Saccharophagus degradans 2-40: one gene and its partner. Each later gene encodes a partner of the first gene's protein in a complex. Links are inferred from orthologs where the notes say so. Each region holds a gene or a part of one and is shown on either strand. Other genes may lie near its edges.

Region 1 (4,236 bases):
CCAAGGCGCTTGGTACTCTAGCCAGCACCGCATGCGCAGAGTTGTAGAACGAGTTAACGAAGACGCAGAGTTGCGTTACGTTGGTCGGGCATCTTCTTCTGCACCTGCAGCGGGTTACATGAGCACCCACTTGGAAGAACAGAATAAGTTCATCAACGCGGCATTGGACACTTCCGTTTAAGTCGCACTTAATAGCACTACTTGTTAAACGAGCCTTAACCAAAGGACACAGTTGGAATGACCATAGAAATTAAAGCACCCACTTTTCCGGAGTCTGTTCAAGACGGTACTGTGGCAACTTGGCACAAGCAGCCAGGTGAAGCCTGTTCACGTGATGAGCTTATTGTTGATATTGAAACTGATAAGGTGGTGCTCGAAGTAGTTGCACCGGCTGACGGTTCTATCGCTGAAATCATTAAAGGTGAAGGCGAAATTATTTTAAGCGGTGAAGTTATCGCTAAATTCGTAGCTGGCGCTGCAGGTTCTGCGCCTGCTCCAGCTGCTGCCGAAGCCGCTCCAGCTGCTAGCGAAGCATCTGAAGACGTTATTGCTGCACCTGCTGCGCGTAAACTCGCTGCAGAAAAGGGCATCGATTTAGCGTTAGTGAAGGGCACTGGTAAAGATGGCCGTATCACTAAAGAAGACGTAGCTGGTTACAAGCCTGCCGCTGCTGCAGCACCTGCACCAGCTGCCGCGCCAAAAGCTGCTGCTCCTGCATCTACCGGCGCTGTAGCGCCAACTGGTTTGCGTGAAGAAAAGCGTGTACCAATGACTCGTTTGCGTGCACGTATTGCAGAGCGTTTGTTGGATGCCAATAACAATACCGCAATGTTGACTACGTTTAACGAAGTGAATATGGCGCCTGTTATGAATCTGCGTAAACAATACAAAGATTTGTTTGAGAAAACCCACAACGGTTCACGTTTAGGCTTCATGGGCTTTTTCGTAAAAGCTGCTGTTGAAGCATTGCGTCGTTTCCCTGCTGTTAACGCATCAATCGACGGTAACGACATGGTTTACCACGGTTATCAAGATGTGGGTTGTGCAGTGTCTACCGATAAAGGTTTGGTTGTACCTGTTTTGCGCAACGCAGAAAACTTGAGCATTGCTGAAATCGAAAACGGTATTCGCGATTTCGGTTTGCGTGCTCGCGATGGTAAGTTGGGTATTGAAGAAATGACCGGTGGTACTTTCACTATTACTAACGGTGGTGTTTTCGGTTCTTTACTTTCAACGCCTATCTTGAACCCACCACAAGCGGCAATTTTGGGTATGCACAAAATCCAAGAGCGCCCAATGGCTGTTAACGGTGAAGTGAAAGTGTTGCCAATGATGTACTTGGCGCTTTCTTACGATCACCGGATCATTGACGGTAAAGAAGCGGTTCAGTTCTTGGTTACCATTAAGGACCTGCTAGAAGACCCTGCACGTATGTTGTTAGAGGTTTAAGCAAAATGCGACACGCTTTAGGGCGTGTCGCATAGCGTTAACATTCGACCATTAGTGTTAATAACACTCAAATCAAAAGTTTTGTATTTTCGGGGTTTATCCTATGTCCAACAAATATGACGTTATCGTTATTGGTTCTGGTCCTGCGGGCTACGTGGCAGCTATTCGCTGTGCGCAATTGGGTTTGAAAACAGCCTGTATTGAAAAATGGAAAGATAAAGACGGCAAGGGTGTGAACGGCGGTACTTGTCTAAACGTAGGTTGTATACCTTCAAAAGCGTTGTTGGATAGCTCTCATCGCTACGAAGATGCGCACAAAGGTTTTGCATCTCACGGTATTAAAGCGCCTAACGTTGAAATTGACGTGCCTTCAATGATTGCACGTAAAGATAAAATTGTTAAGCAGATGTCTGGCGGTATTACTGGTTTGTTCCAAGCTAACAAAGTTACTTCTTTGTACGGAACAGGTAAATTACTTGCTGGCCGCAAAGTGCAATACGTTGCATTAGACGGTAAAGAAGAAGTGTTAGAAGCAGAGAACGTAATTCTTGCTTCTGGTTCTATCCCTGTAAACATTCCTGTTGCACCAGCAGATGGCGATGTAATTGTTGATTCAACTGGCGCATTGGAATTCCAAGCTGTACCTGAGCGTTTAGGTGTAATTGGTGCTGGTGTAATTGGTCTTGAGCTAGGTAGTGTTTGGGGTCGTTTGGGCTCTAAAGTGGTTTGTTTAGAAGCCATGGATAGTTTCTTGGCTATGATGGATCAGCAGATTGCTACCGAAGCGAAGAAAATTTTGGTTAAACAAGGTTTAGATATCCGTCTAAGCTGTCGTGTAACTGGCACCGAAGTTGTAGAAGCTAAGGGCAAAAAAGAAGTTATCGTTACTTACACCGATAAAGACGGCAACGAAGCGAAAGAAACTTTCGATAAGTTGATTGTTTGTGTTGGTCGTCGTCCGTTCACTGACGGCTTGTTGTCTGAAGACAGCGGCGTTAAGTTGGATGAGCGCGGTTCTATTTACGTTAACGATTTGTGCTCTACTAGCGCGCCAGGCGTTTGGGCTGTTGGTGACGTTGTACGTGGCCCAATGTTGGCTCACAAAGGTTCTGAAGAAGGTGTGATGGTTGCAGAGCGCATTGCTGGCCAAAAAACCGTAATGAACTACGACATTATTCCTAACGTAATTTATACCCACCCAGAAATTGCTTCAGTTGGTAAAACTGAAGAGCAATTAAAAGCAGATGGCGAAGCTTACGAAGTAGGTACTTTCCCATTCTTGGCAATTGGTCGCGCTGTTGCAGCCGATTGCGCAGAAGGTATGGTTAAAATGATTGCTCACGCTGATACCGATCGCGTATTGGGTTGTCACATTGTTGGCCCGAACGCGGCAGACCTTGTACAGCAAGTAGCAATTGCTATGGAGTTTGGCGCTACATCAGAAGATATTGGTATGACTGTATTCGGTCACCCAACTTTCTCTGAAGCTGTTAAAGAAGCTGCGTTAGCGGTACATGGTCATGCTATCCACATGCCTAACCGTAAAAAACGCAAGTAGAAAATAGCAAGGGAATACTTCTATTCGCCCAGCATTGCTGGGCGAATTGGTATACAGATGGACTTGGCAGAGCGCGACAATAATTACTAGGCGATTTAACTCTGCAACTTACTTAAGTGTGCAAAAACCGAGCGCAAGGTTTTAATTGCGTGATCCTTAAATTGTCAGTCGAACCAACATACGGACGATCACAATGAATTTACATGAATATCAAGGCAAACAGCTTTTTGCTGAATATGGTTTGCCAGTATCTAAAGGCATAGCTGCAGAAACTCCTGCAGAAGCGGCAGCAGCTGCAGACATTATTGGTGGTGATAAGTGGGTTGTTAAAGCTCAGGTTCACGCTGGTGGTCGCGGTAAAGCGGGCGGCGTTAAATTGGTTTCTAGCAAAGCAGAAATCGAAGAGTTCGCTAAAAAGTGGTTAGGTAATAACTTAATTACTTATCAAACAGATGAAAATGGTCAGCCAGTTAGCCGTATTTTGGTTGAAAGCTGCACCGATATCGCTGACGAATTGTACTTGGGTGCAGTTGTAGACCGTTCTACTCGTCGCGTAATTTTTATGGCGTCTACTGAAGGCGGCGTAGAGATTGAAAAAGTTGCTGAAGAAACTCCAGAAAAAATCTTAAAAGCGATTATCGATCCTTTGACTGGCGCACAGCCATATCAAGCTCGCGAATTAGGTTTTAAATTGGGCTTAAACCCAGTTCAAATCAAGCAATTCACCCAAATCTTTTTAGGTTTGGCGAAAATGTTTGTTGATAAAGACTTGGCTCTTTTAGAAATCAACCCATTGGTTATTACTGATGAAGGTAACTTGCACTGCCTAGACGCTAAAGTAGCTATCGACGGCAACGCAATGTACCGTCAGCCTGCGCTTAAAGAAATGCACGATCCTTCACAAGAAGACGAGCGTGAAGCGCATGCAGCTAAATGGGAACTTAACTACGTAGCACTAGATGGCAACATCGGCTGTATGGTTAACGGTGCTGGTTTGGCAATGGGTACTATGGATATCGTGAAATTACACGGTGGCCAACCTGCAAACTTCCTAGACGTAGGCGGCGGCGCAACTAAAGAGCGCGTTGTTGAAGCATTCAAAATTATTCTTTCTGACGACAACGTAAAAGCTGTTTTAATTAACATCTTTGGCGGTATTGTTCGTTGTGACCTGATTGCAGAAGGTGTAATCGGCGCAGTGGAAGAGGTTGGTGTTAAGGTTCCTGTTG
Region 2 (4,224 bases), 580 kb from region 1 along the record:
TACCCCGCATGATCACGATCAGATCATGTACTACAAGGAAGACAAAAAAGGTCAAATCCTTGAAGAAGGTATTAATGAGGCGGGCGCTATGTCTGCTTGGATTGCGGCTGCAACTGCTTACAGTACTTACCGCAAGCCAATGGTACCGTTCTACATTTACTACTCTATGTTCGGTTTCCAACGTATTGGTGACTTGGCATGGTTGGCGGGTGATATTCAAGCGCGCGGTTTCTTGGTAGGTGCAACTTCTGGTCGTACCACGCTGAACGGCGAAGGCTTGCAGCATCAGGATGGTCACAGCCACTTAATGGCTAACACCATTCCTAACTGTCGCACCTACGACCCAACTTACAGCTATGAGCTAGCTGTAATTATTCGCGATGGTTTACAGCGCATGTATGGAGACAAAGAAAATGTCTTCTATTACATCACCACCATGAACGAAAACTACCAGCACCCAGATATGCCTTTAGGTGCAGAAGAAGGCATTATTCGCGGTATCTACAAGCTGAAAGATGGCAAAAAAGCCGCTAAGAAGAAGCGTGTTCAGCTTATGGGTGCAGGCTCTATTTTACGTGAAGTTGAAGCGGCAGCAGAATTGTTGCGCGACGACTGGGGTGTTGAGTCTGACATTTGGAGCGTAACAAGCGTTAACGAATTGGCGCGCGATGGTCAAAAAGCGCAGCGCCATAATTTGTTGAACCCAGAAGCTGCTCTACGTAAGCCTTACATTACCGAAGTACTAGAAGCAGCAGAAGGCCCGTTCATTATCTCTACTGATTACATGAAGAGCTATTCTGAGCAATTGCGTGCTTATATTCCTGGTACTTACACCGTATTGGGTACAGACGGTTTTGGTCGCTCTGATACTCGCGCGAAATTGCGCGGTTTCTTCGAAGTGGATCGTTACTACGTAACTGTTGCTGCACTTAAGTCGCTTGCTGACGAAGGTAAAGTACCAGCTAAAGATGTAACTGCCGCATTGAAGAAATACGGTATCGATTCTGACAAACCAGATCCAATGACCGTCTAATTAAGGAGAGTTGTTAGTGGCTAAGCAAATTATCAACGTCCCAGATATTGGTGGGGCGGACAACGTAGATATTATTGAGATATGTGTTGCTGTAGGCGATACCGTTTCTGCTGAAGACTCTTTGCTTGTTTTAGAATCAGATAAGGCCTCTATGGAAGTGCCTTCGCCTGTTTCTGGTAAAGTGGTTGGCATTCTTGTTAAAGAGGGCGGTAAAGTTTCTGAAGGCGATGCCATATTTGAAATTGAAGCAGAGGGCGCAGCTGATGCGCCTGCTGCTGAACCGGCAGCCGCTCCTGCGGCGGCGCCAGCCCCAGAGGCGGCTGCACCTGCAGCATCTTCTGAGCAGTTGGTGAAGGTTCCAGATATTGGTGGTTCCGAAAACGTTGAAGTGATCGAGTTATGTGTTGCTGTGGGCGATGAGGTTGCCGAAGGCGATTCCATTATCGTGCTAGAAAGCGACAAGGCTTCAATGGAAGTGCCTGCGCCAGCAAGCGGTAAAGTGGTTAGCTTTGCTATCAAAGAAGGCGATAAGCTTTCTGAAGGCGACGATATTCTTGTGTTAGAAGTAAGTGGTGGCGCAGCTGCACCAGCTGCCGCTCCTGCTGAGTCTGCTCCTGTAGCCGCGGCCCCTGCACCTGCACCTGCTGCAAGTGGCGGTGTGACCGATGTAAATGTTCCTGACATTGGCGGCTCAGAAAACGTTGAAGTTATCGAAGTTTGCGTTGCAGAAGGCGATGAAATTAGCGAAGGCGACTCCATTGTTGTGTTGGAAAGCGATAAAGCATCCATGGAGATCCCATCACCTGCTAGCGGTAAAGTTGTAAGCATTACCGTTAAAGAAGGCGATAAAGTATCTGAAGGTGCGGCACTGCTTAAATTAGAAATTGTTGGTGCTGCCCCTGCTGCAGCTCCTGCGCCTGCTGCGGCACCCGCAGCGCCACAAGCGCCTGCTAAGCCTGTTGAGCAGCCAGTGAAGACCACGCAAGAGTTACACCCTGCGGAAGTGTCTGCCACTACTGGTGAAGTGTATGCCGGCCCTGCAGTACGCAAGTTAGCGCGTCAGTTAGGTGTAAACCTTTCAGAAGTGAAGCCAACCGGCCCTCGTAAGCGTCATACTAAAGACGATGTACGCGAGTTTGTTAAAACTGTAATGAAGCAACGCAGCACTGGCGGCGCAGCAGTTACAGGTGGTTCGGGTATTCCTGCAGTACCAGCAGTAGATTTTTCTCAGTTCGGCGAGATCGAAATGCAGAAAATGAGCAAAATCAAAAAGGTTACCGCTGCTGCAATGGTTCGCAACTGGTTGAACGTGCCACACGTTACTCAGTTCGACGATGCTGATATTACCGAGCTTGAAGCATTCCGTAAGAACATGAAAGCAGAAGCCGAAGCGGCAGGTGTGAAGTTAACACCATTACCGTTCCTGCTAAAAGCTTGTGCGGCAGCGCTTAAAGCGGAGCCTAGCTTTAATGTTTCTATGCACCCAGACGGCGAGCATATTGTGCAGAAGAAATACATCCACATTGGTATGGCTGTAGATACGCCAAACGGTTTGGTTGTACCTGTTATTCGCGACGTAGACAAAAAAGGTTTGTTCGAACTTGCGGCTGAAACAGTAGCTTTAGCTAAGAAAGCGCGCGATGGTAAGTTGATGCCTAAAGATATGCAGGGCGGATGTTTTACTATTTCTAGCCTTGGCCCAATTGGCGGTACTGGTTTTACCCCAATTGTGAACGCGCCTGAAGTTGCTATTTTGGGTGTTTCTAAAGCGGATATTAAACCGCGTTGGAACGGTAAAGAGTTTGAGCCTCGTCAGATGTTGCCTTTGTGCTTATCTTACGATCACCGTGCAATTAACGGTGGTGATGCAGGTCGCTTCTTTACGTTCTTATCTGCAGTATTGTCTGATGTGCGTCGCTTACTCCTTTAAGCGCCACATCCAGATTAAATAAAGCGGGCTACGGCCCGCTTTTTCGTTCCCTTTCATTATTAATCGCAACTTATTGCTAATGCGCATTGGCAATATTTAACATTTCGTGGTTTTTCTATGTTTGTTCATTATCTTGTTATCGCTCTTGTTGTTCTTGCTATGTTAAGTATTGTTCTTGAAGAATGGATACACATTAACAAAGCAAAAACCACTTTGTTTTTTGGTTGTACGGCGTGGGTGGTTTTATTTATGCATGCGCACGCAGGTGCGGAAACGGCAGAGCTGCAAGAAAGTTTGAACGAAAACCTGCTAGAGATTGCGACTCTCTGGTTATTTTTAATGGCCACTATGACTTTTGTTGCCTATTTGAATGCTAGAGGGTTTGTGCAGAATGTTGTTCAAAGGGTGTTTCCCAGTGAGCTGAGTTTACGCAAGTTAGTGCTATTGGTTGGCAGTTTCGCTTTATTGCTTTCCATGATTTGTGACAACGTAACCGCAACGTTGGTAAGTATTGGGTTGGTGCAGGCCTTTAAGTTAAGCGTGCAAGACCGTCTTAAGTTAATTGTACTTGTGGTGTTCGCAGTTAACTCCGGTGGTGTATCGCTTATTACGGGTGATGTAACCACGCTTATGGTGTTTATGCGCGGTCACGTAACTATGCTAGAGCTTATTTCGCTTATGGTGCCGTCTTTTTTGAGTGTAGTGCTGTTAGCGGCGTTGTTTAGTGTGCGTGCTAAGGGGCGTGTGGCTAACGACGTTGAGATAAAGCCATTTGAAACGTTGGATTTAGTTATTGCTGCGTTATTTTTTAGCACGATTATTTCCACTATGTTATTCAACTTCTTCTTTTCGATTCCGCCAGTACTTACCTTCCTGTTTGGTTTGTCGATAATGTTTTTGATTGGCGGCGTGGTGCATACCCACAACGAGCAGGTAAAACTTTTACAGTACATCCGTCAAATCGAGTTTGATACTCTGTTGTTTTTCTTGGGAATTTTATTAATTGTAGGTGTGTTAAAAGAAATTGGTGTGTTAACCAGTGTGGCGGCAATTTATTCGCAATCTAACCCCGATTGGGCTAACTACATCGTGGGGCTGGGGTCTGCATTGCTCGATAACGTCCCTTTAACTGCCGCGTTATTGAAAGCCGAGCCTAGTTTAACCGTAGCGCAATGGTTAACGCTTACTTACGCTGTGGGCGTGGGTGGTTCGGTGCTGGTTATTGGTTCGGCTGCCGGTATTATTGCTATGAGTAAAGAGA

What was found.
Region 2: the proteins of lpdA (region 1) and aceF are in contact, whole or in part, in a crystal structure (PDB 1EBD), measured with the Geobacillus stearothermophilus proteins. The link is inferred for Saccharophagus degradans 2-40 from one-to-one orthologs. Residues at the interface, in WP_049624544.1 of Geobacillus stearothermophilus: Pro340, Ser341, Asp344, Tyr345, Arg403, Asp406, Val408, Glu431, Ala432, Gly433, Asp438; in WP_033016211.1 of Geobacillus stearothermophilus: Ile130, Ala131, Met132, Pro133, Arg136, Arg140, Glu141, Asn155, Arg157.

Annotation. Positions count from the first base shown.
Region 1 is NC_007912.1:2,686,670-2,690,905, reverse strand. The notes cover bases 867-3,779. They hold lpdA (dihydrolipoyl dehydrogenase), read left to right. Parts: upstream 867-1,552; coding sequence 1,553-3,007; downstream 3,008-3,779. Other genes in these bases: sucC (ADP-forming succinate--CoA ligase subunit beta), read left to right, coding at 3,201-3,779; odhB (2-oxoglutarate dehydrogenase complex dihydrolipoyllysine-residue succinyltransferase), read left to right, coding at 867-1,449. In the rest of the region: SDE_RS11050 (2-oxoglutarate dehydrogenase E1 component), read left to right, coding at 1-181; more of odhB, read left to right, coding at 238-866; more of sucC, read left to right, coding at 3,780-4,236. UniProt on the Escherichia coli protein: Lipoamide dehydrogenase is a component of the glycine cleavage system as well as of the alpha-ketoacid dehydrogenase complexes.
Region 2 is NC_007912.1:3,261,971-3,266,194, reverse strand. Bases 606-3,506 are described here. They hold aceF (pyruvate dehydrogenase complex dihydrolipoyllysine-residue acetyltransferase), read left to right. Parts: upstream 606-1,049; coding sequence 1,050-2,963; downstream 2,964-3,506. Other genes in these bases: nhaD (sodium:proton antiporter NhaD), read left to right, coding at 3,081-3,506; aceE (pyruvate dehydrogenase (acetyl-transferring), homodimeric type), read left to right, coding at 606-1,033. In the rest of the region: more of aceE, read left to right, coding at 1-605; more of nhaD, read left to right, coding at 3,507-4,224.